One region of the Pantoea alhagi genome, then DNA from elsewhere that is predicted to be linked to it. Evidence: predicted binding sites of a transcription regulator. Region 1 holds the regulator's gene; each other region holds the start of a gene.

The links. The regulator Fur, encoded in region 1, represses iron uptake genes when iron is present. The targets are predictions, from matches to a motif close to ATAATAATGAGAACNACTATCAA.
Region 2: a site for Fur is predicted at 2,078-2,100, ahead of feoA (ferrous iron transporter A). Genes of this name have one in related genera too.
Region 3: a site for Fur is predicted at 2,551-2,573, ahead of B1H58_RS18675 (TonB-dependent siderophore receptor). Genes of this name have one in related genera too.
Region 4: a site for Fur is predicted at 2,027-2,049, ahead of B1H58_RS02300 (TonB-dependent siderophore receptor). Genes of this name have one in related genera too.

What each region holds. Positions count from the first base shown of each region.
Region 1 covers NZ_CP019706.1:256,985-265,172, reverse strand. The annotation lists gene B1H58_RS01210 (GNAT family N-acetyltransferase) at 1-466, shown strand, start outside; partial or broken gene B1H58_RS01205 (ChiP family protein) at 732-1,055, shown strand; gene fur (ferric iron uptake transcriptional regulator) at 1,137-1,580, opposite strand; gene fldA (flavodoxin FldA) at 1,942-2,472, opposite strand; gene ybfE (LexA regulated protein) at 2,612-2,887, opposite strand; gene ybfF (esterase) at 3,042-3,806, opposite strand; gene seqA (replication initiation negative regulator SeqA) at 4,059-4,610, shown strand; gene pgm (phosphoglucomutase (alpha-D-glucose-1,6-bisphosphate-dependent)) at 4,635-6,275, shown strand; gene kdpE (two-component system response regulator KdpE) at 6,336-7,013, opposite strand; gene B1H58_RS01170 (YbfA family protein) at 7,288-7,479, shown strand; gene B1H58_RS01165 (YbgA family protein) at 7,653-8,188, shown strand, end outside.
Region 2 covers NZ_CP019706.1:1,252,507-1,260,694, forward strand. The annotation lists gene B1H58_RS05950 (Tex family protein) at 1-2,018, shown strand, start outside; gene feoA (ferrous iron transporter A) at 2,152-2,385, shown strand; gene feoB (Fe(2+) transporter permease subunit FeoB) at 2,382-4,694, shown strand; gene B1H58_RS05965 (alpha-amylase family glycosyl hydrolase) at 4,836-6,524, shown strand; gene B1H58_RS05970 (YdgH/BhsA/McbA family protein) at 6,555-6,824, opposite strand; gene bioH (pimeloyl-ACP methyl ester esterase BioH) at 6,999-7,772, opposite strand; gene gntX (DNA utilization protein GntX) at 7,812-8,188, shown strand, end outside.
Region 3 covers NZ_CP019706.1:3,953,017-3,961,204, reverse strand. The annotation lists gene B1H58_RS18680 (GlsB/YeaQ/YmgE family stress response membrane protein) at 1-168, shown strand, start outside; gene B1H58_RS18675 (TonB-dependent siderophore receptor) at 319-2,469, opposite strand; gene treA (alpha,alpha-trehalase TreA) at 2,688-4,355, opposite strand; gene B1H58_RS18665 (LysE family translocator) at 4,631-5,251, shown strand; gene B1H58_RS18660 (hypothetical protein) at 5,314-5,625, shown strand; gene hmpA (NO-inducible flavohemoprotein) at 5,813-7,096, shown strand; tRNA gene B1H58_RS18650 (tRNA-Ser) at 7,163-7,250, opposite strand; gene B1H58_RS18645 (peptide MFS transporter) at 7,483-8,188, shown strand, end outside.
Region 4 covers NZ_CP019706.1:490,481-498,668, forward strand. The annotation lists gene B1H58_RS02300 (TonB-dependent siderophore receptor) at 1-1,982, opposite strand, end outside; partial or broken gene B1H58_RS02305 (siderophore ABC transporter substrate-binding protein) at 2,340-3,293, shown strand; gene B1H58_RS02310 (ABC transporter permease) at 3,401-4,360, shown strand; gene B1H58_RS02315 (iron chelate uptake ABC transporter family permease subunit) at 4,371-5,354, shown strand; gene B1H58_RS02320 (iron ABC transporter ATP-binding protein) at 5,351-6,109, shown strand; gene B1H58_RS02325 (TehB family protein) at 6,188-6,547, opposite strand; gene dbpA (ATP-dependent RNA helicase DbpA) at 6,845-8,188, shown strand, end outside.

The sequences.
Region 1 (8,188 bases):
AGAACCTTTATCCGCTTTTCATCAGGTGGCGGAGTTTGTCAGCAGTGAAGCCGTGCTCGATGACTGGTTAAAGCAGAGGGGCCTCAAAAACCAGGCTCTCAGAGCGGCCCGAACGTTTGTGGTTTGTAAGAAGGACACTAAACAAATAGCCGGCTTTTACTCTCTGGCCACCGGGAGCGTCAACCATACAGAAGCGACAGGCAGCCTTCGGCGTAACATGCCTGATCCCATTCCTGTCATTATACTTGCCCGTCTGACTGTCGATGTCTCATTCCGTGGAAAAGGGCTTGGTGCCGATTTACTGCATGACGCAGTGCTTCGTTGCTATCGGGTAGCCGAGAATATTGGTGTACGTGCAATCATGGTTCACGCACTTACGGAAGAAGCCAAAAACTTCTATATTTATCATGGTTTCAAACCATCACAAACTCAGCAGCGGACATTATTCCTGAAACTCTCTCAATAGGAGGTGAAGGCCAATACGTCCATACCGCTACGAGCGGGAATCGGATGATACACCTATTGTTAATTCAGTAGAAACTTTCACGAAAGAAGATGACAAACAGTTTATTGATGAGACGGCAATGCGAAAGTAAGAAAGCTGCGGGATGGATAATTCGGTTACGTAACAGTTTATTTAGCGTTAGCAGGAAACAAAAAAGAGCCCATGTATTAAATGAACTCTTCCTCAGATGCCTCGGTTAATCTGTCCAACTTTTTGGGTCAGTACAAATCATGGCTACTTTCTTCAGCGCATGACGCCTTCCTGTGGCAGCTCCAACGGGCGTCTTGATATCTGGTGGGATGCGCGCTCTGACTGGAACGCCAACGGTGAAAAAGCAATTTTTGCCGGTGTGATGTATGACTTAGGCGGCTGGGATCTGGACCTGTTTTATACCATTCAGCAGGGCAGAGCGAAGGATACGCTGTTTAAGCTGCACTTCACCCGTTACAACAATCACAGCAATCTCTCCAGCTACGGCGGTGGATACGGCAATATTTTCCAGGATAAGAAAGAGGTGAAGTTTATCGTTATCGCCCCGTTCACTGTTTTTTTAACGCATGCGGGCAGCGTGAAGGGTAAAAAAAACCGGTGCCTGAGCACCGGTTTTGATTTTACTGCATAGCATAATTGATTATTTATCGTGTAATGTTTCGTCTTCGCGGCAATCGCCCAACGCGCAGTGACCATACAGATAAAGGCTATGGTTGGTCAGTTTGATGCCGTGGCGCGTGGCGATTTCACGCTGGCGGGATTCAATAGACTCATCACTAAATTCGATAACCTTGCCGCAGTCCAGGCAGATCAGATGATCGTGGTGCTGCTGCTGGGTCAGTTCGAAAACGGATTTGCCGCCTTCAAAGTTATGGCGGGTAACGATACCGGCATCGTCAAACTGGTTCAGGACGCGATAAACCGTCGCCAGCCCGATCTCTTCGCCCATATCAATGAGTCGCTTGTATAACTCTTCCGCACTGACGTGATGGCTCTCAGGTCCCTGAAGCACTTCCAGGATTTTTAGTCGCGGAAGTGTGACCTTCAGTCCGGCCTTCTTTAATGCGGTGTTATTGTCAGTCATGCGGATATTGTCCTGTTACTTTGCTAGTCACAATGTGGCTGAACAGCCATGAACATCGGTCGACGCTAAGCTAATAGCGTCTCATTATAGAACTGATGCTTCGAAATGAAAACCGTAAGGGTGCGCGTGAAATCGCAAGTGGAAGTAAAGAGAAGATCGCTACGTCCGGCGTTGTTCATGCCCATATGATGCTGTGTTTACATTTCGCTAGATCCTGCCGCTTTACAGCACCACGGCAGGAAAGCGCGCGACCGATACGGGTATTCTACCGACTCAATAGTAAAATTTTCAAACCCGTATCTATCATTTCTATAGGAAATACCTGTTACGCAATGTGATTTACAGCACAATGCGCGTTAAATCAGGCTTCCAGAATTTCCTGCAGGTGCAGTTCTGCATAAATCTGTTTAACCCATTTATCAACGCGTTCGTTAGTCAATTCGGGCTGACGGTCTTCATCAATGGCTAAACCAAGGAAATGCTTATCATCTGCCAGGCCTTTCGACGCTTCAAAATGATAACCTTCGGTTGGCCAGTGACCAACAATCACCGCGCCGTTTGGCTCAATGATATCGCGAATAGTACCCATCGCGTCGCAGAAATATTCAGCGTAATCTTCCTGGTCACCGCAGCCAAACAACGCCACCAGTTTGCCGTTGAAATCGATCTCTTCCAGCGTTGGGAAAAAATCGTCCCAGTCACATTGTGCTTCGCCGTAGTACCAGGTCGGGATGCCTAACAGCAGGATATCAAAAGCTTCCAGGTCTTCTTTACTGCTCTTGGCAATATCATGCACTTCGGCAACATCGCTACCGAGCTGTTTCTGGATCATCTTTGCAATGTTTTCTGTATTGCCGGTATCGCTGCCAAAGAAAATACCTACGATTGCCATGAGTTTAGTAACCTCTTGAAACTTAAAAATATGGTAACTGCCCGTTGTATGCAGATTACGGCAATAATAGCAGAGACCGTCAGGAGGCGGAACTCGTAAAGCCGCTGCATTTGTTTCTTAGTGCGCTTCTTCCAGCCGTTCAAAGCGCCTGCAACTGGGCGAGAATCATCTCTTCGATCAGCTCGCTGCGGCTGACGCCGCGTTCGGCAGCCATCGCATTAAGCGCATCGACGGCCTCACTGTTCATCTTCAGTTCAACGCGCCGTAACCCGCGGACTTTGTCACGCTTCAGCTGGTTGCGCTTGTTGATACGAAGTTGTTCATCACGCGACAGCGGACTGGTTTTCGGGCGACCCGGGCGACGTTCATCTGCGAAGAGATCGAGCGTGGTCCGGTCCGTTTGTTCTTTTGCCATAGAATCGTGATACTGAATGGGCTGCGCGTTTGCGCCGCGCATGGTGACGTTTGGGCCGGTTTGCCCCCGTTTAACGGCGGCAAAATTTTAGCGCGCCATCATACCCTGACCAAAGAGCGAGGACAATCTTTGTTAGCCTGTTAACATATTGCTTTTACAGCGCTAAAAAACGCCGCACAGCCCGCAGCACCGCATCCGGTTTTTCAGCATGAACCCAGTGGCCTGCGCCAGCAATCACGTGCGCTCGCGCCGCTGGAAACTGCGCCAGCAAAGCATTGCGATGAATATCATCAAGATAGGGAGAAAGCTCACCGCGAATAAACAGCGCCGGGCCGTGCCAGGCGGGCACATTTTCCCAGCCGGAGATGCTGCTGTAGTTGTCCCAGAGTGCCGGAACATTAAAACGCCATGCGCCGTCGTGGAAAGATTTCAGCAGAAACTGGATAACGCCTTCGTCAGCGAGCATTTCGCGCATTACGCTGGCGGCTTCACTGCGCAACTGCACCTTTGCGGCGGTTACTGCATTAACCGCGGCGAAAATTTCATCGTGACGTCGGGTGCGATAGTCAACCGGGGCGATATCAATTAATACCAGTTGTTCGATCCGCTCAGGCGCCAGCGCCGTCATGGTCATGGCGATTTTCCCACCCATGGAGTGACCAGTCACCGCGATTTTATCAATGCCGTGCGCATCGAGCGTATCCAGCATATCCTGCGCCATGGCCGCATACGACATTTCATCGCTGCGCGGTGAAAGGCCATGATTACGCACATCCACCTGAATCAACGGACGATCCGCTTTTAAGCCGCGCGCCAGCACGCCTAAGTTATCAAGGCTGCCGAACAGGCCATGAATAAGCAGAAGGGGGAGTGCGTTCGGATCGGACTGTTCAGTTTGCAGGCGAGTATTCAAATTCATGGCAAAGTTCTTACAGTTGAAAGGAAAGCATAGGTTATCATGGTTTATAGACTGCCTGCCGGTCAGTGGTTGTTTGCCGGATTGCTTTGCGGCATATTCTGACTTTTGCCTGCAAGCGCCAACGTCGCTACCGACCCGCAGGATTTAACTTTATAATCCTTATGTTAGAACCAGCGCACAGATTGTACAGCTGAAATTTGCTATTACGCGCTGCGCCTGGATCTGCCACAAGCAATTACCGTACGGATAAAGATGAAAACGATTGAAGTCGACGAAGAACTCTATCGCTATATTGCCAGCCACACGCAGCATATCGGTGAAAGCGCCTCCGACATTTTACGGCGGATGTTGAAATTTACCGCTGGTCAGAGCGCACCGGTTGCGGCCCCGGCCCCGGCGCCTGCTGTTAGCGTGCGTCAGGAAAATGAAGTCAGCAAGCCAACCACGCGTGCGCAAGATCGGGTGCGTGCTGTGCGCGAGCTGCTACTCTCTGATGAATACGCCGAGCAGAATAAAGCGGTAAATCGCTTTATGTTGATTTTATCTACACTATATCGTCTTGATCCCGAAGCGTTTGCTGAGGCCACCGCATCGCTGCAGGGACGCACCCGCGTTTACTTTGCCGGCGATGAACAAACACTGTTGCAGCATGGCACCCATACCAAGCCGAAGCATGTTCCCGGCACGCCGTACTGGGTGATCACCAACACTAACACAGGCCGCAAATGCAGCATGGTGGAACATATCATGCTGGCTATGCAGTTCCCACCGGAGCTGTCAGATAAGGTTTGCGGCACCATTTAACTGAAGCGTCAGGGAGAAGCGCCAATGGCCAATCACCCCCGTGCCGGGCAGCCAGCCCAGCAGAGCGATTTGATTAACGTTGCACAATTAACATCCCAGTATTACGTTCTGCAGCCAGAAAAAGGGAATGCGGAACACGCGGTGAAGTTTGGCACATCAGGGCATCGCGGCAGCGCCGCACGTCAGAGTTTCAATGAAACGCATATTCTGGCTATCGCTCAGGCCATTGCTGAAGAACGTAAAAAGAACGGGATCACTGGCCCTTGTTACGTGGGTAAAGATACCCACGCGCTGTCAGAGCCGGCGATCATTTCCGTGCTGGAAGTGTTAGCGGCCAACGGCGTTGATGTCATTGTGCAGCAGGATAACGGTTATACGCCGACCCCGGCCATCTCTAACGCAATCCTTGAATATAACAAAGCGGGCGGCGCTCAGGCTGATGGCATCGTGATTACGCCTTCCCATAATCCGCCGGAAGATGGCGGTATTAAATATAATCCGCCTAACGGTGGCCCGGCCGACACCAACGTTACCAAAGTGGTGGAAGACCGTGCGAATCAGCTGATTCAAAACGATTTGCAGGAGGTTAAACGCCTGTCGCTGGAGCAGGCCTGGGCCAGCGGCCATATTCAGGAAAAAGATCTGATTCAGCCTTATGTTGAAGGGCTGGCCCAGGTTGTGGATATGGAAGCGATTAAAAAAGCGGGCCTGAAAATCGGCGTTGATCCGCTGGGCGGCTCCGGTATGGAATACTGGAAACGCATCGCCGAGCATTATCAGCTCGATTTAACTATCGTTAACGACGCTATCGACCAGACATTCCGCTTTATGCATCTGGATAAAGATGGCGTGGTGCGCATGGACTGCTCATCAGAATGTGCGATGGCCGGTCTGCTGGCGCTACGTGATAAATTCGATCTGGCGTTTGGCAATGACCCGGACTACGACCGTCACGGTATCGTCACGCCTGCAGGTCTGATGAATCCGAACCACTATCTGGCTGTGGCAATCAACTATCTGTTCCAGCATCGTCCGCAGTGGGGCAAAGAGGTTGCCGTAGGTAAAACGCTGGTTTCCAGTGCCATGATTGACCGTGTGGTTAACGATATCGGTCGTAAACTGGTAGAAGTGCCGGTGGGCTTCAAATGGTTTGTGGATGGTCTGTTTGACGGCAGCTTCGGCTTTGGCGGCGAAGAGAGCGCCGGGGCGTCTTTCCTGCGCTTCGACGGTACGCCGTGGTCTACCGATAAAGACGGGATCATCCTCTGCCTGCTGGCGGCGGAAATCACTGCCGTAACCGGTAAAAACCCGCAGCAGCACTATGACGAGCTGGCAGAACGTTTCGGCGCGCCAAGCTACAACCGCTTACAGGCGTCTGCGACCTCTGCTCAGAAAGCGGCGCTGTCAAAACTGTCGCCGGAAATGGTAAGCGCGGCAACGCTGGCGGGCGATCCTATCACCGCACGTTTAACCAGTGCGCCAGGCAACGGCGCTTCGATTGGCGGCCTGAAAGTCATGACCGAAAACGGCTGGTTTGCTGCACGTCCGTCCGGTACGGAAGATGCTTACAAAATCTATTGTGAAAGCTTCCTCGGTGCGGAACATCGCGAAAAAATCGAAAAAGAAGCCGTAGAGATTGTGAGCGCAGTGCTGAAAAACGCCTGAGTTTAATCGCTACGAAAAAGGCGCTGAGGTTCAGCGCCTTTTTTTATGGCCAGCGTAGCGCTACGGCATAAAGCGATAGCCGATACCGGTTTCGGTAAGCAGGTGCGCCGGACGGGCGGGATCCTGTTCCAGCTTTTGCCGCAGATGGCCCATATAAATGCGCAAATAGTGGCTGTGTTCCACCGCGTTCGGCCCCCAGACATGGCTTAACAGCTGCCGCTGTGTCAGTACCTTGCCTGGATTATTCAGCAGCAGCGCCAGCAAACGAAACTCGGTGGGCGTCAGATGCAGTGTCTCACCATTACGCACAATATGATGCGCAGCCAAATCAACCTGAACCTGAGCGAAATGCACTACAGGATCCGGCGTCTGCAGCCCTGTCTTACGGCGCAACGCAACACGAACACGCGCCAGCAGTTCACCAACGCCAAACGGCTTAGTAAGAAAATCGTCTGCGCCAGCATCCAGCGCCATAATTTTGTCCTGCTCCTCGCTGCGTGCGGAAAGCACAATCACCGGGACGCTGCTCCACTGGCGAAAATCACGAATAAAGTCGATGCCGTCGCCATCCGGCAGGCCCAGATCAAGGATAACCAAATCGGGTTTGCGGGTTGCAGCCTCCATCAGCCCACGCTGTAACGTTTCGCTGTCATAAACCCGCAGGGCTTCGCTTTCCAGCGCCACGCGCAGAAAACGGCGAATCTCTTTTTCATCTTCAACAATCAGTACGCTGGTCAAAATGATGATTCCCCAACGCCATAAAGGAATGACGGAAAGCGCACTTTAGCAAAACCCGCTGCGTTTTGCGTGGCAATCTGTTTTTCTGGCACAAGACGATCACTTTAAATCAACATTTATGTAACTTTCTTACAGGTAAAATTCGGGAATGCACTTTTTTCCAGCAATTAAGTGGTCTGATGAGTAGTAAAATTACACAATGCGGCGTATGATGATTAACTAATGAACAATTATTCGCTGTTTAACCCTCCGGGAGGCCCAGGTGAGCTATTCAATGTACCCTCTGCATAAAATTATCCTGCGTCGCAGCGCTGTAGTGGTTATTGGCCTGCTGGCGCTTCCGGTTATGCTGTTTCGCAGCGATCGTGCACGCTTTTACAGCTATTTGCACCGTGTCTGGAGTAAAACCAGTACCAAACCCGTTTGGCTGGCGCAGGCTGAAGCCGCAGGCGGAGACATCTACTAGCCCTGGTTTTTTACCACGCCCGGTTCAGCATTGATGATAAGCGCTCAATAAGATCCCGCCCTGTTGGCGGGATTTTTTTTGCGTTGTACCACAGCATCGCTGGATTTTCGGTGCGTCATTCATCAGCTTCAGCTACACTTAAACTTATACAAGAAGTTAGGGGTTGTACAAGTATGAGTGAGAAAATCCCGGTAGGAATCAGCGCCTGTCTGTTGGGCGACAGCGTACGTTTTGATGGCGGACATAAACGGCTGACTTTTGCCACGCAAGAGCTGGCTCCCTACGTAAGCTATGAGCCCATCTGTCCGGAAATGGCGATTGGCCTGCCTGTGCCGCGTCCGGCCCTGCGTCTGGTTAAACATCAGGACGAGATTTCACTCTGTTTCAGCAAAAGCGGCGGCGAAGAGATTACCGCTCAGATGCGCGATTTCGCCACGCGGAAGGTTGCTGGGTTGCATCACTTGTGCGGCTATATTCTGTGTGCCAAATCACCCAGCTGCGGGATGGAACGGGTACGCATTTATGAACCCGACGGCAAGAATAACCGCAAAGAAGGCATCGGGATTTTCGCACAGGCGCTACAGCAGGAGATGCCCTGGCTGCCGATGGAAGAAGATGGACGTCTGCATGACGATACCCTGCGTGAAAATTTTGTCGGGCGCGTTTATGCGCTGCATGAGTTTAATCAGCTCTGGCGCGAAGGGCTGAC
Region 2 (8,188 bases), 1.0 Mb from region 1:
TTTACCTCCCCTATAAGCCGAAACGCCGTACCCGTGGACAGATCGCTATTGAAGCCGGGCTGGAACCGCTGGCGGAGACGCTGTGGCAGGATCCTTCTCATGAGCCAGAGCAGCTGGCCGCCCGCTTTGTGGATGCCGGTAAAGGCGTAGCCGACGTGAAGGCGGCGCTGGATGGCGCGCGCTATATCCTGATGGAGCGTTTCGCGGAAGATGCCGCTCTGCTGGCGAAAGTGCGCGACTACTTGTGGAAGAACGCGCATCTGGTGTCACGCGTGGTGGAAGGCAAAGAGGAAGAAGGCGCGAAATTTCGCGACTATTTTGATCATCACGAAGCGCTGGCAACGGTGCCTTCACATCGTGCGCTGGCGATGTTCCGTGGCCGCAACGAAGGCGTGCTGCAGCTGGCGCTCAATCCCGATCCGCAGTTTGATGAGCCACCGCGTGAAAGTTACGGCGAACAGCTTATCAGCGAGCATCTGAACCTGCGTCTGAACAACGCGCCGGCAGACAGCTGGCGTAAGGCCGTGGTGAGCTGGACGTGGCGTATTAAAGTGCTGCTGCATCTGGAAACCGAGCTGATGGGCAGCGTGCGCGAGCGGGCGGAAGAAGAAGCGATCAACGTCTTCGCCCGCAACCTGCACGATCTGCTGATGGCGGCACCGGCTGGTATGCGCGCCACAATGGGTCTCGATCCGGGCCTGCGCACCGGGGTAAAAGTTGCCGTAGTGGATGCCACCGGCAAGCTGGTCGCCACCGACACCATCTATCCGCATACCGGCCAGGCGGCGAAGGCAGCGGCGGCGGTCGCAGCGCTCTGTATCCGTCATCAGGTTGAACTGGTGGCGATTGGCAACGGCACCGCGTCACGTGAAACTGAGCGCTTCTTCCTGGAGGTGCAAAAACAGTTCCCCCAGGTCACGGCGCAAAAAGTTATCGTCAGCGAAGCGGGCGCATCGGTTTACTCAGCGTCTGAGCTGGCGGCGCTGGAGTTTCCCGACCTTGATGTTTCCCTGCGCGGCGCGGTTTCTATCGCGCGTCGTCTGCAGGATCCGCTGGCAGAGCTGGTGAAAATCGATCCGAAATCGATCGGCGTCGGCCAGTATCAGCATGACGTCAGCCAAAGCCAGTTGGCGAAAAAGCTGGATGCGGTGGTGGAAGACTGTGTAAACGCCGTTGGTGTCGATCTGAATACCGCCTCCGTGGCGCTGCTGACGCGCGTAGCCGGACTGACGCGCATGATGGCGCAAAATATTGTGAACTGGCGTGATGAAAACGGTCGCTTTCGCAGCCGTCAGCAGTTGCTGAAAGTCAGCCGTCTCGGTCCAAAAGCCTTTGAACAGTGTGCTGGCTTCCTGCGCATTAACCAGGGCGATAATCCACTGGATGCCTCAACGGTGCATCCGGAAGCCTATCCGGTGGTAGAGCGTATTCTGGAGGCAACCCGCCAGTCGCTACGCGAGCTGATGGGTAATTCGAATGAGCTGCGCAACCTGAAAGCGGTCGACTTTACCGACGAGCGTTTCGGCGTGCCGACGGTCAGCGATATTCTTAAAGAGCTGGAAAAGCCAGGCCGCGATCCGCGTCCGGAATTCAAAACGGCACAGTTTGCTGAAGGCGTAGAAACCATGAACGATCTGCTGCCGGGCATGGTGCTGGAAGGCGCAGTGACTAACGTTACTAACTTTGGTGCATTCGTGGATATCGGCGTGCATCAGGATGGACTGGTTCATATCTCCTCGCTCTCTGACAAATTTGTCGAAGATCCACATACCGTGGTGAAAGCGGGCGATATCGTTAAGGTCAAGGTGCTGGAAGTGGATTTGCAGCGTAAGCGTATTGCGCTGACCATGCGTCTGGATGAGCAGCCGGGTGAAACCGCTTCGCGCGCTGCGCCACGTAGCCAGGAGCGTACTAATAACCGCCCGGCGGCGAAACCACGCGCGCGTGGCAATAGCACTCTCTCTGGCAACAGTGCGATGGGCGATGCGCTGGCCGCGGCGCTGGGAAAAAAACGCTAACAACTTTAAGGGCGGCCAGGTGCCGCCCTTTGTATTATGTTTGTTCTAAATCAACATTAACGATAATCGTTCTCATTAATATGGTGCCGTTTTGTTCTTGCCGCCTTAAGCGACAGTCAATGAGGTGCACCCTATGCCACTATTTGCCCGCCAACACTATAAAATTCTTGGTTTTTCTTCCGCCGTCAGCCCGGCTTACCGGCAAAAACTCCTCTCTCTTGGGCTGTTGCCCGGCGCCTGCTTCCAGGTGTTGCGTATTGCACCGCTGGGCGATCCGCTCCAGATCCAGACAGGACGCGTTAGCCTGATGCTGCGCAAAAAGGATCTGTCGCTGCTGCAGCTACAGCCGATGGCGGAGGTGGCATGAAAAACTGCACTATTGGTCTGCTGGGTAATCCGAACGCCGGGAAAACCACCCTATTTAATCAGCTCACCGGCGCTCGCCAGCGTGTGGGCAACTGGGCCGGCGTCACCGTAGAGCGTAAAGAGGGCTTCTTCACCGCTGGCGAGACGCGGGTAAATTTAATTGATCTTCCCGGCACCTATTCACTCACCACCATTTCACAGCAGGCGTCGCTCGACGAACAGATCGCCTGCCACTTTGTTTTAAGCCAGCAGGCGGATCTGCTGATTAATGTTGTGGACGCCTGTAATCTTGAGCGCAACCTCTATCTTACGCTGCAGCTGCGTGAGCTGGGCGTGCCCTGCATCGTCGCGCTCAATATGCTGGATATGGCAGAAAGCCAACGCATTAACATCGATATACCCACGTTGGCGCAGCGCCTCGGCTGTCCGGTAGTGCCCGTGGTTTCAACGCGCGGCAGCGGGCTGGATCGCCTGAAACAGCTGATTGACGAAGGCATTCCTGCCTGCGCGCCGCTGGAAGTCTGCTATCCGGCTGAATTGAACAGCGCCATCGATCGGCTGGCGGCTGCGATGCCGGTCAACGAAAGCCGTCAGCAGCGGCGCTGGCTTGCGCTACAGCTGCTGGAAGGCGATGTCTACAGCCGCCAGCAGATAAGCGATGTGACGCAACAGCATTTAACCGAGCTGGAAACCCAACTCTCATCAGATATTGCGATAAATATCGTCGCCGCACGCTATGAAAAGCTGGCGTCGATTTGCGCTGAAGTCAGCAATCAACATTTGATGGCGCCGCATCGGCTGTCGCAGCGTCTGGATAATCTGGTGTTGAACCGCTGGCTGGGCTTGCCGATCTTTTTGCTGATGATGTATCTGATGTTCGTGCTGGCGATCAATATCGGCGGCGCAATCCAGCCGCTGTTCGACATCGGTTCAACGGCACTGTTTATTCATGGTATGCAGTGGCTTGGCGCTACGCTGCATTTCCCCGTCTGGCTGACGCTGTTTCTTGCTCAGGGCATCGGCGGCGGGATTAATACGGTGCTGCCGTTGGTGCCACAGATTGGTTTAATGTATCTGTTTCTCTCCTTTATGGAGGACTCCGGCTATATGGCGCGCGCTGCCTTCGTGGTCGATCGGCTGATGCAATCGCTTGGCCTGCCGGGCAAATCTTTTGTGCCGCTGATTGTTGGCTTTGGCTGTAACGTCCCTGCGGTAATGGGCGCACGCACGCTGGATGCCCCACGCGAACGGTTGATTACGGTGATGATGGCGCCTTTCATTTCCTGCGGGGCCAGGCTGGCGATTTTTGCCGTGTTCTCTGCCGCCTTCTTTGGCGCACACGGCGCGCTGGTGGTGTTTAGCCTGTATCTCACTGGCATCGTGATGGCGGTGTTAACCGGTCTGTTGCTTAAGCATACGCTGCTGCGCGGTGAAGCCTCGCCGTTCGTAATGGAGCTGCCAAGCTGGCACGTTCCGCATCTGAAAAGCCTGCTCTTGCAAGCCTGGCAGCGGCTGCACGGCTTTGTGCTGCGCGCCGGGAAAGTAATTGTGATCGCCAGCATTTTTATTGGCGGGCTGAATAGCTTCTCGTTTAATGGTCAGCCGGTTAACAGCATCAATGATTCGGCGCTGGCCAGCGTTAGCCGGGTGATCACTCCGCTGCTGGCGCCTATCGGCATCCAGCCGGATAACTGGCAAGCCTCGGTCGGCCTGCTGACTGGCGCAATGGCCAAAGAGGTGGTGGTCGGTACGCTGAATACGCTCTATACCGCCGAGGCGCTGCATGAAGAGCCGTTCAACGTCTACGACTGGAGCCTGAAGGCGGAACTTGCCGATGCGGTAACGGAAACCTGGCAGGGCCTGAAAGAGACGCTGACTTTCAGCGTGCTGGCTAACCCTATTGAGGCCAGTAAAGGCGATGGCGAAATGGCGGGCGGCGCGATGGGTAAAATGAGCCGCCAGTTTGGCAGCGATGCCGCCGCTTTCAGCTATCTGCTGTTTGTGCTGCTTTACATTCCCTGCGTCTCGGTGATGGGCGCGATTGCGCGTGAAAGCAGCCGCCGCTGGATGGGCTTTTCAATTCTGTGGGGGTTAAACGTTGCTTACTCCCTTGCCACGCTGTTCTGGCAGTTTTCGCGTATCAATGAACAGCCGCTTACCAGCAGCCTGATTATTTTACTGGTGCTGCTATTTAACAGCGCCCTGCTGCTGCTGTTACGGCGGGTTAAACTGCCGCCGCAGCGCATTCCGATTCGGGTGTTGCCGGTGGAAAGCTATCAAAAGCCGTTAAGAAGCGGAGAATGCCATTAGCCAACGAAGCGATGGCAATTTTAGCCAGGCGGCTCCCATCCTGAGAAAGGGAGTCGCTGTAGCGGTTGCGATTTTAGCCTGGCGGTCTACAGTAAAAACTAACGCCCTTGCGAACCTAACGCTGCAGCCCGCCGGATAAACATGGATATTATCAATAACTTAATCGATAAGATCTACCAGGACACTTTTCCAATGGCCGCGCGGGAGCGCCTGCTGTCACACATTCGCGCCGCCCGTGATGCGATAAAAAAACCGCGTAAGCCGCACTGGGATGAAAAAGATGTGGTGCTGATAACCTATGCCGATCAGTTCCGCGAGCCGGAAGCGCCGACGCTTGCCACTTTTTCACGCTTTTATCAGCAGCATTTGCAGTCCACTTTTAACCTGGTTCACCTGCTGCCTTTCTTCCCCTGGTCATCCGATGACGGTTTTTCCGTGATTGATTATCATCAGGTCAATCCCATATGCGGCGAATGGCGCAACGTGGCTGAACTGCATACGCATACGCGTTTGATGTTCGATTTTGTTTGCAACCATATCTCTTCACGCAGCGCCTGGTTTAAACATTATCTGGCCTGCGATCCCGGCTGGGACGATTTTTTTATCAGTATGCCGCCCGGCACCGATTTAAGCAGCGTGACCCGCCCGCGTACTTCACCGCTGCTGACCCCTTTTGAGCGTGGCGATGGCAGTACCCACTATATCTGGACCACCTTTAGCGCCGATCAGATAGACCTGAACTTCGCCAGCCCGGAAGTGCTGATTCGTATGGTTGACGTGCTGCTGGAATACCTGAAAAAAGGGGCCGATTACGTCAGGCTGGATGCGGTGGGCTATATGTGGAAAACGCCTGGCACGCGCTGTATTCACCTGGAAAATACCCATCTGCTGGTGAAGCTGTTCCGCGCCATTGCCGACGTAGTCGCGCCTGGCACCGTGATCATTACCGAAACCAATGTGCCGCATCAGGACAATATCAGCTACTTTGGCAACGGTCAGGATGAAGCGCAGATGGTTTATCAGTTCTCGCTGCCGCCGCTGGTATTGCATGCTATTCATAACGGCTCCGCGCGCGCGCTGCGCCAGTGGGCGGCGGGCCTCGATTTGGGTGGCGGCACCACGACCTTTTTTAACTTTCTCGCCTCACACGATGGCATCGGCCTCAACCCGGCGCGTGGCATTCTGCCGGAAGTCGAGATCGTTTCGCTGGTGCGTGACCTGGCGCTGGAAGGCGCACTGATCTCTTATAAAAATAATCCGGACGGCACCACCAGCCCGTATGAGATTAATGTCACCTACATGGATGCGTTGAACAAGCAGAACGATGACGATGACACGCGCATCCGACGTTTTATGCTGGCACATGCGATTCTGCTGGCTTTCCCCGGCGTTCCCGCTATCTATATCCAGAGCATTCTTGGCTCGCGCAACGATCAGGAAGGCGTCAAAGTCGCCGGTCATAACCGCGCCATCAATCGGGAAAAATATGCGCTCTCAGCGATCGAAAAAGCGCTGTCCGGCGGCAATTATCTCCGACAGCAGGTTTTTAACCGCCTCAGCGCGCTGATACAGCTGCGTACGCGTCAGCCTGCGTTTCATCCTGATAATCCAATGGAGATCCTCGACAGTGAAAATACGCTGTTAATGATGCGGCGCTATTCACCAACGGGCGATAACAGCCTGCTGTGCGTGTTTAATCTGAGCGGCAAAAACGTGGAGGCGACGCTGCCGGAAGCGAAGAAATATCGCGATATTGTTGAGCAGGCGCTGATTGATGGTTCGCAGCCGGTAACGCTGCCGCCGTGGCACTATCTGTGGCTGAAAGGTTAAGCAGGCATAACCGGTATGCCTGCTTAAAGATTACTTATAGACGTCCGCCGTAGCGCTGAAACGACCATGTTCGCGTCCGGCTATCACCAGAAAGTATTTGCCGCCCTTCTCATCCGCCAGTTTTGAAAGTTCACGTTTGGCATCCATTGGCGAGGTGGTTTCCGCCGTGGTATTCACCGTGCCGATTTTCTCCAGATTCATTTTCTGCACATCTTCTTTCGTCACTTCCTGTGCCGCGAGCGCAGAGAATGAGAGACCACCCAGCAGACAGGTTACAGCAATCGTTTTAATGATATTCATAGTACACCTTCGTCATAAGTTAACTGAAAAACTCAGACCGCCGAAGAATACAATGAGATAGGGGAATACAGCGCCCTGCTCCCTGGCAGACTCATACAGTCATGATCAGCGGCCTTGCTCAGTTACAATTATTAACGCCAGGTGATATTTTGCCAGCTAAAGGGATAAAGTTTCTTAAACTGACTCGCTGAACGCTTTGACCGCCGTACAAAATTCCTGCGTATGCGAGATAAAAGGCGCATGAGCGGCTTTTTCTATAATCAGAGAGTCGCTGGCAGGCCAGCGCTGATCCAGCAGCGTAGCGACTTTACGTGGTACCAGCCCATCCAGATAGCCATAAATACGCAGCAGCGGAACCTGAAGCCTGTCCATTTCATCGCGTAAATCCGTACTCCGTAAAATCTCCAGCCCACCCGCCAACACCTCCACCGTGGGTATCGGCTGTGACAGCACCACCTCTTTTAACGCCCGGGCATCTTGCCTGGCGCTTTGCGTGCCCAGCGTTTGCAGCGCCAGAAAACGTTCAACGGTGCGCTGATAATCCTCGCTAAGCTGTTGCTGGAAGCCGGCCAGCGTCTCTGGCTTAATCCCCGGCCAGCTCTCTTCATCGGCGGTAAAACGAGGCGATGAGGCGACGGTAATCAGGCCAGTAACCTGTTGCGGATAACGCAGCGCCAGCCAGCTGGCAACCAGACCGCCTAACGACCAGCCCAGATAGAGTGCTTTTTCCGGCAGATGTGGCAACAGAGCGTCGATCATCCCATTCAGCGTTAACGCGCCAAATCCCTGACTGCGGCCAAAACCCGGAAGGTCCACCACATGCAGCCGAAAATGCGCGCTGAGCGGCTCCGCAATGCAACGCCATACTTCCGCGTTCAGTCCCCATCCGTGTAACAGCACAAGATCGCGATTGCCGGTGCCGGTTGTATGCCAGTAAAGCTGCGCCATCGGTTATTGTCTCATCGTTGCTTAATTAAGGAGGTCGCTATGCTACCAATGCAGGGAGGCTGTTGGCTATGCCAGATACCGCTGGCGCTGCCGGTGCAGGGATTATGCAGCTACTGTTTACGCGCGCTGCCTCCGTTACCGCTTTGTTGCCCGCGCTGCGGCTTACCTGCAGGTGATGCGCTTGTCGCCTGCGGACGCTGCCTGCAGCGCCCACCGCCCTGGCAGCAGCTGATCGCCGTAAGCGATTACTGTTCGCCCTTAAGCTTGCTGAGTGCCCGTTATAAATTCTCTGGCCGTACCGCACTCTCTGTGATGCTGGCGCGGCTGATTTTGTTAAGCTGGTTAGCGGCCAGACGTCAGCGCGGCCTGCCTCGTCCCGATTTAATACTGGCCGTGCCGCTGCATCATCAGCGCGC
Region 3 (8,188 bases), 540 kb from region 1:
GGCATCATTATTACCATTATTCTGGGCATCATCGGTGCCGTCGTCGGCGGCTGGATCAGTACCTTCTTTGGCTTCGGCCGCGTTGATGGCTTCAATTTCGGCAGCTTTGTGGTCGCGGTGATCGGTGCCATCCTGGTGCTGTTTATTTATCGCAAGGTTCGTCATTAAGCTTTAAATACAAAAAAGGAGGCTAACGCCTCCTTTTTTTATGCCTGCGATCCCACGTTTTTCATTGGTGTACGCTGTATAAGCGCAAGGGACTTTCCAGCCAGTTCGCCTGCGCCAGTACCTTTAGCAAGCCGACACAGAGTCGCGCCGTCAGAAATCGTAGCCCACGGTGGCGGTAACAGTCCGCTCCGCACCCCAGTAGCAGTTGCCGGTACCGTAACAGGCGGCAACATATTTACGATCGGTGAGGTTATTGGCCGCAACCTGAACCCATGCGCCCTTCAGCTGACTATTCCAGACACCCAAATCTGCGCGTACGGAAGCATCGAACAGGGTAACCGATGGCAGGCGAGTGGTATTTTCATTATCCGCCCACTGTTTGCCGATATAACGTACGCCCGCGCCGGTGCTGATGCCGTAATCAAAGTTATATTTCGCCCAGAGTGACGCGATTTGATTCGGCGTTACGTATGGCGTATGCCCATCGTTACCGTCAACGGCATCTTTGAAGCGCACGCGCGTAACTGAATAGCTGGCAATCGTACTCAAGCGCGGCGTAAGCTGGTTACGCGCTTCCAGTTCCAGTCCACGCGAATGAACTTTTCCTGCCGGCTCGTAGAAGGAAGTATTTACAATACGGTTGCCTACATCTTTCTGTGTCAGATCGTAAACCGCCAGGGAGTACATATCAGAGGTGCCTGGTGGCTGATATTTTACCCCGGCTTCATACTGCTCGGCGGTGGTGGGCTTCAGCAAATCGCCGTTCGCATCCGGCAGGCTGGAAGGGGTAACAGCCTGGCTGTAACTGACATAAGGGGATACGCCATTATCAAAGGCGTAAAGTAGCGAGGCACGGCCGCTGATATGATCATCGGAACGACGGCGGCTGGTATCCGTGGTGTCGTTGGTGCTTTTCGCTACCAGACGATCATAACGGCCGGAAAGGGTCATATGCCACTGATTCCAGACCATATCATCCTGCAGATAAACGCCTGTCTGATGATAACGACGCGTTTGATTATAGGCATACAGGCCAGGCACGCGAGCGGTGCCTTCAGCGTAAGCCGTTTGCCAGAAGCGCGTACCGCCTTCGCCAGTTTGCGTGTCGAGCGGGTCAACATACGCGCTGGCATCCCATAATTTGTTACGGTATTGGTGATAATCTGCGCCAAGTACCAGCGTATGCGCTACCTCGCCGGTGGCGAAATCCGCTTCCAGTTGGTTATCGATAGCAAAGGCATCCAGAGAAGAGCGTTCGCCGGAATAATAACGCTCCAGCAGGTTACTGTCGCCGCGCCAGCCAATTTGATACACCTGATCTAAATCGACATTTGAATGGGTATAGCTGGCGTTAGAGCGGAAAGCCCAGGTATCGTTGAAACGATGCGAGAACTCATAGCTGTAGATCTGCTCGCGACGCTTAAACTGATCGAGAGAGCTTTCGCCGTCATAAAAGCTATTACTTAACTTTTGGCCGTTGTGTTCGGTAATACTGCCTTCGCCCGGCACCGAACCGTGATAGCCACCGGAAGGATCTTTTTGCAGATAGGCTTTCAGCAATAAAGAGGTATCGCTATCAGGCTGCCAGAGCAGGGAAGGAGAAATAGCATAACGTTCTTCACGCGTATGGTCATATTGCGTATCGCTATTGCGCGTAATACCGGTAATACGAAACGCCCACTGCTCGTTCAGCGCGTTGGTGTAATCGAAAGCAGCACCTGTAGTGGCGTTAGTGCCCGCCATCAGGCGGAAATGACCTTCCTGCGAGAACTGTGGACGTTTAGAGGTCATCATAACCAGCCCGCCTGGTACCGTCTGGCCGTACAACGCGGAAGAGGGGCCTTTAATCACATCGATACGTTCAAGGAACCAGGGATCAACCTGTAGCGCGTTGTAGCTGCCGCCATCGGTCATCAGGCGCAGGCCGTCGAGGAAGGTATTATCCACATCGCCGCCGTGGAAACCGCGCAGGGAGACCGTATCGTAACGGGTCGCCGCCCCGGCAAAGTTCGTGAATACGCCTGAGGAGTAGTTCAGTGCCTGGTTAACATCCATCGCGCCCTGATCTTCCATCTGCTGGCGTGTTACCACCGAAACAGACTGACCGGTAGTAATCAACGGCTGATCGGTTTTAGTCGCGCCTTTACTGGTTTTAACGGTATAGCCTGAGGTCGGCGAATCGGCAGTTTCAGCAGGTTGCGCGGTGACCGTCAGCGTCTCTTCCGCGATAGATAAGCCCGGGACGGTGAGCGCCAGTGAACAAAGCAGCGCAGAACGTTTCAGGTTAAAAGGCATTCCCATGTGATATCCCTTAAACAGAGTCGAAAAGGCCGCCCGGTAACGGAACGCGGCCAGAGGCAATGTAATATCGTGTAACTGAAAAGACTAATGAGAATTATTATCTTTATCGATTGCCGATTCAAGATGTAATTTATCTGATTATTTCCAGATAAAGTGTGTGGATTCAGGGGATTAAAAGGCGAGGACTGGCAGCCTGGCTGTTGCCAGGCTGCCAAAATTTACTGCGATTTTTTCATGTCACTGACGTTATTACAGGTAACATCTTTCGGGCAGTACATATCCATGAGCTTAAGGGTGACGCCGTTGGTCCAGCCAAAACCATCCTGTAACGGATATTCGCCGCCGCCGCCGCCGCCGAGGTTACCTTCCACCACATATTTTTCTACCAGCTTATGCTCGCGGTCATAGGTGGCCTGAACGTTATCAAGGAAGCGCATCCCAATCTCTTTCGCCAGCGTCTGTTTGCCATAGTGATTCAGACCTTCCACCGCGACCCACTGCAGCGGTGCCCAGCCGTTCGGTGCATCCCACTGCTGACCGTTATGCACATTGGTGGTTACCAGGCCGCCCGCCTTGACCAACTGTTTTTCAACTGCGGCAGCAGTTTTCGCCGCCTGATCGTCGCTGGCGACCTGCATATAGAGCGGGAACAGCGCGGCGGCAGTCAGCTGCGTGCGCACGCTGCTGCGTTTCCAGTCATAGTCGGCATACCAGCCGCCTTCCGCATTCCATAAATAACGATTAATCGCCGCCTGACGTTTTTCTGCCAGTTCCGCATAGCGTTGGCTGTCGCTCTGCTTGTCCGCAACTTTACTGGCACGTTCCAGCGTTTTTTCCAGATGGAACAGCAGGGCGTTCAGATCAACAGGAACAATTTCGGTGGTGCGGATAGTGGACAGATCTTTCGGGTCGTCAAACCAGCGCGAGCTGAAATCCCAGCCCGACGCCGCGCCGGAGCGCAGATCGCGATAGAGTTCCGCTTTATTGCGCTGTTTGGCTTTTTCCGCCGTGGCGATGTCATCCATATAAGATTCGGTGCGCGGCACATCGCGTGCGTCCCAGTAACGGTTCAGAATGGTGCCATCTTTCAGCTTTACAACGCGCTTGCTGGCATTACCGGCCGCCACGCTTTGGGCGTCCGCCATCCAGTATTGATACTCTTTTTGCAGCTGCGGCAAATACTTACTGTATGTGCTTTCACCGGCGTGCTGCGCCAGTAAATCAACCATCAGGCTAAAAAACGGCGGCTGCGAGCGGCTCAGATAGTAGCTGCGGTTGCCGTTGGGAATGTGGCCATATTTATCCAGCTCATGAGCAAAGTTATCTACCATATTCTGAACGCGGTCCCAGTGGCCGCTTTCCGCCAGCCCCAGCATGGTGAAATAGCTGTCCCAGTAGTAAATCTCACGGAAACGACCGCCCGGCACCACATAAGGTTTTGGCAACGGCAATAGTGAATCATATTGATTCACTTTATCCGTAGTGCGCGTCAGCACCGGCCACAGGCCGTCGATATGCTCGCGCAGACTTTGTCCCGCTGGCGGCACATAGGCTTCGCCTTTGCCCGGCAGGGTGAAATTAGCATCGACAAAGCGGCGTAGATCAAAATTGCGCTGGTTTTTTTGCATTTGCCAGTCGGCCAGAATGGACGCCGGATCAAATTTCGGCACCGCATCGGCAAAGGTTTTCTGATCCGGGAAGAACTTCGCTGACTGAACTGCATGATAAAGCGGCCCCAGGCGCACATCCGGCGGCTGCGGTGCCTGAGTCAGCAGGCGTTGATCGTCCGCCGCCCGTGCATAAAAAGATCCCGTTGCCAGCGCGCCGGTAATCAGTAAAGGCAATAACAGCGCGCCTTTCCATTGAGAAGGTACGGCCTTTTTCATCAGTATTCTCCTTGTCCAGACCCGACATGGCCTGTAAGTGTTTGACCATTCAAAAAACTTTAGACGAAATTAAAGAGTTTGCCTGGCGTGAAGTCGGGAAATGTGAGTTGGATTAGGGTTTTAACTTGTACGCCAGAGGTGAGGTGTTACGGGTCTGTTTAGCGGCTGGCTAATGAATAAGCGGTTGATTTTAGCCCTGTTAAAGGTTAAAAATTTTTAACTATTGTATCGTGCAGGTTGATTTTTACCTGATACTCGCCCTTGTGGAGAAAGAGATGTCCGTCACGGATTCACTGCTTGCCTTTTCATTTGCCGCATTGCTGTTAACGCTGACACCCGGGCTGGACACGGCACTTATTTTGCGTACTGCAACGGCTGAGGGCAGGAAAAAAGCATTCCAGGCGGCAACCGGCATCAATACCGGCTGTTTTATCTGGGGAGCGCTGGTGGCTTTGGGACTGGGGGCGTTGCTGGCGGCATCTGAAATAGCTTATAACTTGCTGAAATGGTGTGGCGCGGCCTGGTTATGCTGGTTAGGGATAGGACTCATATTTAAGCCGCGAAGAAAATTGGTCACCTCAGACACTACGAATCCGATTGCAACAAATTGGTTTGTAAAAGGGATGCTGGGTAATGTACTGAATCCCAAAATAGGCGTTTTTTACGTCTCATTTCTGCCACAGTTTATACCTGCCGGGCACTCCCCGGTGCTGTGGACATTCCTGCTGGTATCCATCCATATTGCTATCGGTACGCTGTGGTCAGCGGTATTGGTAACGGGAACGCGTTTCGCGTCAGGAATATTGAGAAAACCACGGTTTGTCCAGTGGATGGATCGCGCTACCGGCACCCTTTTTATATTGTTTGCAGCGAAACTGGCGCTGAGTCACCGCTAGCTATTTTGTGATGGTTAACGCGGGAAAACGTTCTTCCCATTACAACCTGAAAGGAGCAAAAAATGATCGTCAGAACCTGGCACGGATGTGTCCCGCTAAAACACGCAGACGGTTTCGCCAGACATCTGCAAAAAACCGGCGTTGATCATTCAACAGCAACGCCGGGAAATCAGGGCGCGTTTGTACGACGGGAGACGCAGGGCGAATGGGAACATTTCTTTTTGGCAACCTACTGGGAGGACCTGAATGCAGTAAAAGCGTTTGCCGGAGAGGAGTATCAGATTGCGGTAACTTATCCTGATGATGAACAATTTGAGCTGCTGTCCGATCCTTATGTATTTCAGCACACCGTTCACTCCGTCTCTGCCTTGTAGCATGTTCCCGGTCGCCAGCCTGTGGCGACTGACCTGTCTGCGCTATTCTTTATCCTGCTTCCTGTGATACTCAATGTAGCCAGACTTCAACTTGCTCAAAGGCTCTATATTTAAAGCAGCATGGAGAGCCTTGCGTACGGGTTCCTGTTTTTTCTCGTTGATAAACTAAAAGCAAAGTGAGGTATCAATGTTAAGCGAGAGGCAAAAAGAGCTGGTTAAAGCCACGGTACCGGTACTAAAAGAGAACGGAGAGGCGTTAACGGATTATTTCTATAAGCGCATGTTAAAAAATAATCCCCACCTGAAAGAAACGTTCAACATGGGCCATCAACGCAGCGGCGCGCAGGCGAAAGCACTGGCGGGAGCGGTACTGGCTTATGCCGAAAATATTGACGATCCCTCAGTATTGATGCCGGTTGTTGAGTTGATTTGCCATAAACATGTCAGCCTGAATATACAGGCTCCCGATTATAATATTGTTGGTGAGAATCTGCTGCATTCCATCAGCGAAGTGCTTAACATCCCGATGGATGATGAGCTTATTGCCGCCTGGGGCGTAGCCTATCAACAGCTGGCTGACATCTTTATTGCAACTGAAAAGCAACTGTACGAAGAGCGCAAAAACACCATCGGAAGCTGGACAGGCTGGCGAAACTTTATCGTGGATAAAAAGATAAAGGAGAGCGAGGAAATTACCTCGTTTTATCTGGTTCCGCAGGATGGCGGGCCGCTTCCTGCTTATAAGCCCGGCCAATATATTACCTTACGGGTAGAGGTTGCGGCGCTGGGTATTAAACAACCTCGCCAGTACAGTTTGTCCAGCAGCCCTTCTGACCCTTATCTGCGTATCTCGGTTAAGCGCGAAGATGCCCGTACGGAAGGGCAGGATCCGGGTTACGTTTCTTCCACGCTGCATAACGCTATTAACGAAGGCAGCGTGGTTGAGCTCAGCGCTCCGGCAGGCAACTTTTATTTGCTGAATCCGGATGCCGTTAATGTGCTGATCAGCGCGGGTGTTGGGCTGACACCAATGATCTCTATGGTTAATCATCTGCTGGCTGAACATGCCGATCCCAATGTTAATCCCGCGCTACATAAAGAAACCCATGCCAGTGACAAAGCGTATCGGACGCTGAAAAAAGATATCTATTTTATTCACGCCGCCCGTAGTTCTGAAGTGCATGCGTTGCGTAAAGAGCTGGAAAACCTGGCCAGCCAGAACGACAACCTGCATGTTTTTATTGCCTATGAGAATGTGAAAGAGAGCGAGGTAGCGGGTAAAGATTATCATATGCAGGGAAGGCTGGATTTAAAGGCACTTCCTGTTGGGTATCTTCCCAAAGAGGCAGATTACTATCTATGCGGGCCGATTCCGTTTATGCAAGAGCAGTATCGCGCTTTGATTGCGTTAGGGGTCCCGCAGGAGAAAATATACAGCGAAGCCTTTGGCACCGGCGGGCTGCATTTATAGCGCCTCGCTGCATACTTTATGCATACAAAAAAGCCTGAACTTTCGCTCAGGCTCTCTTATGAAATATGGCGGTGAGAGGGGGATTCGAACCCCCGATACGTTGCCGTATACACACTTTCCAGGCGTGCTCCTTCAGCCACTCGGACACCTCACCATATTGTCGTCAACAGGCACACTGCTGACCGGCGCTAATGTAGGGATTTTGCCGCGGCGCGTCAATCAACTTTCTGCGCTAAATGATGCGTTTAGTCAGTTTTAAACCACTTCGGCGCGAAAATAAGCGATAAACAGGGCAATGCACCCGAATAGCATAAATCATACTGCATAATCCGGGCTGGAGATGCATACTGATGCGTAATTTATGCTTAAAAATCACTGAGGTCAGCTTGAACAATCCAACCAAAGCGCAACCACAGGGGGTTCCGGCTGGAACCGGGGCGCTGTTCTTTATTCAGATTTTCGCAACGCTCGGCTTCGCCGTGCTTTACTCCACGCTGGTGCTCTATGCCACCAAACGCCTCGGCTTCAGCGAAGCGCAGGCCAATGCCACCATGGGCGTTTTCGGCGCATTCAATTACGGTTTGCACCTTTTTGGCGGCTACCTGGGCGGGCGTTTCCTCAGTAACCGTAATCTGTTCGTGCTGGGCATGGTATTACAGGTAATCGGGTGCTGGGTGCTGTCAGGTGAAAGTGCGCCGGGGCTTTATTGGGGGCTGGCGATGTTCCTTACCGGCAGTGGGCTGAATGTCACCTGTATCAATATGATGCTGACCCAGCGCTTCACGCCTGACGATCAACGTCGCGAAAGCGCGTTTTTATGGAACTACGCCGGAATGAACCTGGGGTTCTTTATCGGCTTCACCGGCGCAGGTTATTTTCAGCTTGGCGAGCATTACCAGGCGCTGTTCCTGTTTGCTACCGTGGGTAACGCGCTGGCTATTGTTATCAGCCTGCTGCGCTGGAAAATTCTGGCGGATATTGATACGCCGCTGCTGCATGCCAGCCCGCGTCAATACTGGGTGCGAATGGCAACCGGCCTGGCGGTGCTGGTGGTGCTGGTGCCGGTTATTCGTATCATGCTGACGCACGCCG
Region 4 (8,188 bases), 230 kb from region 1:
TCTTTATTGATTTCCGCATAAGCACGCGGCTTCTGGCGACCGTACATCGTCCAGTTAACATTCGCCGAAAGCTTATCGGTGACCTGATAGTCCAGCATGGTGTTGATGGTATATTTCGGGATAATCGACAGCGGGTTGCCGGTCTCTTTATCTTCCGAGGTGATCATATAAGTGACGTTGGTGCGCCAGCTCAGCATATCTTCCACCACCGGGATCACCAGGTTGCCTTCCAGCCCTTCCACTACCGCTTTGCCGCCGTTTTCCCAGCGCAGTACATGGTAACCGTTGCTGGCAACGCCAACCAGCTCGGTGCCGGAAACGATTTTGTTTTTATAATCGTTGCGGAACCAGGTAATACCGGCATTGTAGCCTTCGTGAGTAAACTCAAGCCCGATCTCTTTATTCACGCTGACTTCCGGGTCAAGATCGTCATTGCCCATCAGGTAGCACTGACTCTCGATACCAAGCGGACAGCCGTTACCCCTGGTGGAAAGCAGGTAGCCTTCACTGGACTGATAAAGATTTGGCGCTTTAAAGACGCGCGCAATGCCCGCCTTCAGCTTGAAGTCGTCGCCCAGCGCCTGTGACAGGTTCAGGCTGGGGCTCCAGTTGTTGCCAAACTTGCTGTGATGATCCAGGCGCAGGCCGGGGATCAGATTCGTCCCTGCCAGCGGCTCGATATTATCTTCAAAATAAACGGCGCTGAGATCTGCGTTGTTTTTGCTGTTACGCTTCGCCGGATCGCCAGAAACACCGCCAATATCGATATCGCCAGCGTTCAGCATTGAGGTGGACGCCGGATCGTTCAGCTCTTCACGGTTCCATTCCGCGCCCAGCGTAATATTTTGCTCTACCAGCAGATCCAGCGGCAGGTTAATTTCGCCGTTGGCACGGTAGTTTTCCAGACGGCTGGTTTTAAATTGGGTGCTGTTAATCATCCCTTCCACTCTGCCGCCTGCGCCTTCCTGCAGTCGGGTATTGTTGGTTTTTTCATAGGTGAAGCCCAGGCGCGACTGTCCCCAATCCCAGATGCCGTTATGGGTAATGCCGTAAGACTGACGGTACATGCGGTTGGTTTCGTGGCCGTAAAGCGTCTGGATCAGGTTGCCGGGGCTGGCATCACTGTTGCTGTATTGGGTATCGCCCGCATAGATATTGCCCTGACGACTGTAGCCGTAGTTAACATCCACGATCTGCGTGGGCGAAAGTTTCCAGGAGAGCAAGCCATTAATATCTTTGTTGCGCACCCCTTCGCGTCCGGCGGCAAAAGAGCCATTCTGCGCATTATTGATATCCCAGGCGTCGGCGTCGGTTTTGTTGATATTGCCATAGAGACGCATAGTCAGCGCATCGCCCGCCAGAGGTCCGCTGAGGCTAAAGTTGGTGCGTTTGGTCGCCCCTTCTTTGTCATCTTCCGGCTGGCTGGTAAACAGTGACATGCTGCCGTGCCAGTCGTTGGTCGGACGTTTGGTTGTAATATTAATCACGCCTCCCGCCGCGCCGGAACCATAGCGCGCCGCCGCCGGACCGCGTAATACTTCAATGCGTTCCACCATTTCCGGCGGCACCCAGTTGGTATCGCCGCGCGTATCGCGCTCGCCGCGCCAGCTATAGCGCACGGCATTACGTGAAGTGGTGGGCACGCCATCGATTAAAATCAGGGTATTTTCCGGGCCCATGCCGCGAATATCGATTTGGCGGTTATTGCCACGACTGCCGTTGGCACTGTTCCCGGTCAGATTAACGCCCGGCATCTTACGGATAATGTCCGAGAGATCGTTTACGGGCGGGCTTTTTTCGATGTCTTTAGCGGTAATAATCGAAACGCCAGGCTGCTGTTTGAGTTCTTCTTCTGCCGTGGCGCGCACTGTCATTACGCCTTCGTCCGCTGGCGTTTCATCAGCCGCCAGGGCGCTACCGTTAAAGCAAAGCAGCAATAACAGTGCACAAGGACGCATCTGGAAAGATTTTGTATGAATCATGCTACTAATCCCTGTTAAATGTATAAGATTGTTTCTGCGCATGCATGATAACGATAATTATTTGCATTACACTCCCTCAGCATCAAGCTTCACAAAATCTCCATAATTCACCGCTGTAAAAAACAGCAAAACTATGTCACCTCAATAAAAACTCTTTACTTACATTGTTTTAGCTTAATTTAGCTAATTCAGAGGCCGCTTCTTGTTACCGAATTCTGCTTTTTTCCCCGGATGAGAGCGGCGACAGAGTGCTGTTCAAGCTGGCGAGACGGCGGTATGATTCGGGCGCTGCATCAAGAATGCGAATCATATGCATTAACAGTTACTTTTGTTCTGTTAACATTTTCAGGAGAGAAAATGCGTCTGTCTGCCCTCTTTACCACTACGATTCTGGCTTCTGCCTTAGCGCTTACCGGATGTGATGACACCACGGCACAAACCACCGCCTCAGCCAATACCCTTAAAGTTGAGCATGCACAGGGCACTACCGAGGTTGCTCAGGCACCGAAAAAAGTCATTGTGCTGAATCCCTCCACGCTGGATAACATCGATGCACTACAGATCCCGGTCGCTGGCGTGCCGAAAAACAGTACGCACCTGCCCGCTTTCCTGGCGAAATATCAGGGCGACGCTTACCTGAATGCCGGTACGCTGTTTGAGCCAGATTTTGAAGCCATCAGCAATGCCAAACCTGACCTGATTATTGCGGGCGGCCGCGCCCACGACGCCTACGATAAGCTCAGCGCTATCGCGCCGACCATTGCGCTGGACGTCGATCCTAAACAGTTCACGCAAAGTCTGATCCAACGCGTAGGGCAACTGGGCGAGATCTTTAACAAGCAGCAAGAAGCGAAAGCGCTGACCGATGCCTTTATGGCAAAAATCGCTGCGCTGCGCGAAAAATCTGAGCATGCCGGCAGCGTGATGGTGATCATGGTAAGCGGCGGCAAAATGTCTGCTTATGCGCCAGGCTCCCGCTTTGGCTTTATCTTTGACGAGCTGGGCTTTAAGCCTGCGGCCACCTTTTCTCAGGCGGGCAAGCACGGCAACGTGGTGACCTCTGAATTTATTATGAATACCGATCCTGACTGGCTGTTTGTCCTGGATCGCGACAGCGCTATTGGCCGCGCCGAAGGGGAATCCGCTCAGCAGGTGCTGGATAACGCGCTGATTCATAAAACCAAAGCCTGGCAGAACAAACATATCGTCTACCTTGACTCCTCGTCGCTCTATATCGCTGGCGGCATTCAAAGCTATACGCGCCTGATGGATAACATCAGTACCATGCTGAACGATGCCAGCGCGTCACAGCAGAGCGCCAGCGCCGCCATGGAAAGCGCTAACGGCACGATGGAAAGCACCCGCGCTGACACTGAAAGCGCCACGGACAGCGCTGAAAGCGAGTAATCATTAATCTAATGAAGAGTTTCAGCTTTGTCGCAGGCCTGGTGATTTTGCTGGGCCTGATGACCTGGAGTCTGTTTGTCGGCGTTAGCCCGGTTACCTTCTCCCGACTGTGGAGCGATGCGGAAGTGCGCGACGTTTTCTTTCTCAGTCGCGTGCCGCGCACCCTCGCCCTGCTGCTGGCCGGCAGCGCGGTCAGCGTGGCCGGGCTGATTATGCAGATGCTGACGCAGAATCGCTTCGTTGAGCCTTCCATTGCTGGCACCACGCAGTCTGCCAGCCTCGGCCTGCTGCTGGTAATGATCGTCAATCCTGCCGCGCCGGTAATAGTTAAGATGGGGGTCGCCACGCTGTTTGCGCTGGCAGGCACCGGCCTGTTTTTGCTGGTGCTGCAGCGGATGCGGATTAAAACGCCGCTGATGGTGCCGCTTACCGGCATTATGCTGGGCGCAATTTTCAGCGCGGTGACCACCTTTCTGGCAATGGAATTCGATCTGCTGCAGTCGCTGGGCGGTTGGGAAGCGGGAGACTTTTCCGGCGTACTGCAGGGCCGCTACGAGCTGCTGTGGCTGACCGGTATATTAACCGTGCTGGCCTGTGTTATTGCTGACCGCTTTACCGTTGCCGGGATGGGACGGGAATTCGCAGTTAACGTCGGCCTGAACTATCGCCAGGTGGTATTTCTCGGTATGGCGATTATTGCGCTGATCAGCGGCGTGGTGATCGTGGTGGTGGGCGTACTGCCCTTCCTTGGTCTGATCGTACCCAATGTGGTAAGCATGGCCATCGGCGACAACCTGCGCCGCACCATTCCGTGGGTAGCGCTGTGCGGCGGCGGGCTGGTGGTGTTGTGCGATATTATTGGTCGTTTGATCAGTTTTCCGTGGGAGATCCCGGTTAGCGTGATCCTCGGCTGCCTGGGCGCGGCGATATTTCTGCTGTTGATTTTAAGGAGCCGCCGTTATGCAGGCTGACAGTTCCGTAATGCGACCGGCGCGGCGTGCGCGGCGTCTCTGCTTTGCTACGCCCGCCAGGCGGTTAATGGGATTAAGCGCGCTGGCGCTGCTCTCCATCGTGCTGTTTATGACCATCAACCTTGGCGGCAATATTGGCTATATTCTGATGCATCGCGGCCTGATCCTCGCCACTATGCTGCTGGTGGCGTTCGCCTCCGGTATTGCCACGCTGCTGTTTCAAACCGTCACCAACAACCGTATCCTGACCCCTTCGGTAATGGGACTGGAGACACTGTTTGTTCTGATCCAGACCATGCTGATCTTTTTTATTGATGCTAACGGCTTAAAGATGCTGGGCACGGTGGGGCAGTTTATCTGTGAAGCGGCACTGCTGGTGCTGTTTTCCACTTTCCTTTACCGCTGGCTGCTGGGCAGGATCGGTATCAATCTTCATATGGTACTGCTGGTAGGCCTGGTGTGCGGCACGCTGTTCCGCAGCATTTCCGGTCTGCTGCAGCGTCTGCTGGAGCCGGGCGAATTCGCTATTTTACAAAGCCGTATTTTCGCTACCTTTACCCGCGCCGCGCCGGAGATCATCGTGATTTCCGCCGTGGCGGTGCTGGCAGTGGCGCTGCTGGTGTGGCGAATGCGTCACAGCCTGGATGTGCTTGCGCTGGGACGCGATATGTCGATTGGGCTGGGCGTACCGTGGCGTCGACACGTTACGTTGATTCTGTTGCTGGTCTCACTGCTGGTGGCGCTCTCTACCGCGCTGGTTGGGCCGCTCACCTTTTTCGGTCTGCTGGTAGCCAACCTGAGCTATCAGCTTATTGGCTCGCATCGTCATCACTATTTGCTGCCCGGCGTGGTGTTAATCGGCATTATTACACTGGTCGGCGGGCAGGTTATTCTGGAGCGGGTGCTACATATGGCCGGTTCGCTTTCCGTAGTGATTGAATTCGCTGGCGGCGCGCTGTTCCTCTGGTTTTTGATTAAAAAGGCTGCGGTGTGATTGAAGTTAAAGAGATTTGTAAAAGCTACCAAAACAGCAAAGTGCTGGACCGCATCAGCGAAACCATTCCGGCTGGCGGCATTACCTCGATTATCGGCGCTAACGGCGCGGGTAAATCCACGTTGCTGTCGGTGATTAGCCGCCTGCTGACGGCTGACAGCGGCAGCGTATGGGTAAACGGCCTGGAGGTGGCAAAAACGCCCGATGAGCAGATGGCGAAAGTGCTGTCGGTGCTGCGTCAGGAAAACCACTTTACCAGCCGCCTGACGGTAGAAGATTTAGTCGGCTTTGGACGCTATCCCTGGTCTAAGGGGCGGTTAACCGCAGAGGATCATCAGCATATTATTACGGCAATGGCGTTTCTGGATCTGCTGCCGCTGAAAGACCGCTATCTGGACCAGCTGTCGGGCGGCCAGCGTCAGCGCGCCTGCGTAGCGATGGTGCTGTGCCAGGATACCGATTATGTGCTGCTGGATGAACCGCTGAATAATCTGGATATGAAACACAGCGTGGCGATGATGAAACAGCTGCGCCGCGCTGCGGATGAACTGCATAAAACCATTATCCTGGTGATCCATGATATCAATTTCGCCGCAGCCTATTCCGACCATATCATCGCGATGAAACAGGGCGAGGTACTCTATCGCGGAACGCCGCAGGAAATCATGCAACCGGAGATTATCGAAGCGATTTTCGATACTCGTGTGCATATTGAAACCCTGCATGGCCAGCCTGTTGCTATCTACTACCGCTAATTTCCGGTTGCGCCCCCAGACGCAACCGGAAAATGGCAGGCAAAAACGCGTTATCCGCAACGCGCCCGGCCAGCGTGATTACTTGCCTTTATGGGTATTCACCACCTGACCGATGCCCTTGCCTTGCAGCTCTTCTGCCGGATCGGCAAAGAAATCGATATTGAAATAGGTGTCGTCGGTCAGCAGTTCCACATGGTGCCAGTATTCCGGTGGGCTGATGCCGAAATGCCCTGCCTCGATCACCACTTCGATTTCCGGCGTTTCGTCATGCTCGCTGGCAAAGCCATAATATTTCACCGCGCCCTGCATCACTGAAAGGCGGCCATAAACGCCCTTTTTAGTGTTGTGGTGGGTCAGCAGCGCACGCGGCACGCTCTCTTTATTCCAGAACGGGGTGGAACGGGTATGTACAAAATGGGCAGGAATGCGATGTGCCATGATGAAATCCTCTTGTTTTTTCATTTAATCTTTCTGCTAATGTTTGTTTTGCAACCTCCGTGCCATCCTAGTTAAGCATTGTATTGTCAACGGGTTACATTATCCGCCGCTACGCCAGATTGTTAAAAAGACCACCCTCAACGCTGTCGATTTGACAGTCAACCGTCTTACTGACAATACTTTGCCGCTGGTTAAAGCCTGTACCGCCAGGCATAACCTTGCTGCGCGTTTTACTGTCGGCCCGCGCAACTTCTGTTAAACTGAGCGCCGCAAACCCGCCTGATTAGAGATTTTCCCGTGACTGCTTTTTCCACCCTGACGCAACTGCCCGCCAGCCAGCTCGATAACCTGCGCGAAATGGGCTTCGATGCCATGACGCCCATTCAGGCCGCCTCTCTGCCCGCCATTCTTGACGGTCGCGACGTGCGCGCCCAGGCAAAAACCGGCAGCGGCAAGACCGCTGCGTTTGGGCTGGGCATCCTGCAACATATTGATACTGCGCAATACCAGACTCAATCGCTGGTGCTGTGCCCTACGCGTGAGCTGGCTGAACAGGTCAGCAATGAGCTGCGTCGCCTGGCGCGCTTTACGCGCAATATAAAAATTCTGACGCTGTGCGGCGGCCAGCCGGTAGCCGCTCAGCGCGATTCCCTGGTGCATGCGCCGCATATTGTGGTGGGCACGCCGGGCCGTATTCTCGATCACCTGAAGCGTGAAACGCTGGATCTTTCTCAGCTGCGTTCGCTGGTGCTGGATGAAGCGGACCGCATGCTGGAGATGGGCTTCCTGGAAGATATGGAAGTGATTGTCAGCCATACGCCGCCGCAGCGTCAGACACTGCTGTTTTCCGCTACCTGGCCGCACGGCATTATTGCCATCAGCAAGCGTTTTCAGCGTGATGCGCTCTCTATCGCCACGGAAGATGTCACCGAGCTGCCAACCATTGAGCAATACTTTTATGAGGCGAGCAGCCGGGAAAAATTAACGCTGCTGATCGCCCTGCTCAGTCAGCAGCAGCCCACCTCCTGCGTGGTGTTTTGCAACACCAAACGCGAGTGCGACGATATTGCCGCCGCGCTGGAGAACAGCAATATCAGCGCGCTGGCGCTGCATGGCGATCTGGAACAGCGCGATCGCGATCGGGTGCTGATCCGCTTTGCTAACGGCAGCTGTCGGGTGCTGGTGGCAACCGATGTCGCCGCGCGCGGGCTGGATATCAAAGCGCTGGCGATGGTAGTGAACTATCAGCTCTCTTTCGATCCGGAAGTGCATGTTCACCGTATTGGCCGCACCGCGCGTGCCGGTGAACAAGGTACGGCGGTCAGCTTTGTCGCGCCGGATGAGATGGTGCGTGCGCATGCGCTGGAAGACTATTTACAGCAGACGCTGAACTGGGTCTCTTCCGCTACGCTGAAAAATCAGCCGCAGCAGGCGCTGCCCGCCGCGATGATGACGCTTTGTATTGACGGTGGTCGCAAAGCGAAAATCCGTCCGGGCGATATTCTTGGCGCGCTAACCGGCGAGGCGGGATTCAGTGCCGATCTGATCGGCAAGATTGATTTGACCCCGACACATGCCTATGTGGCTATCGCCGCCGCTCAGGCGAAGACGGCGCTGATTAAGCTCAAACAGGGCAAGATC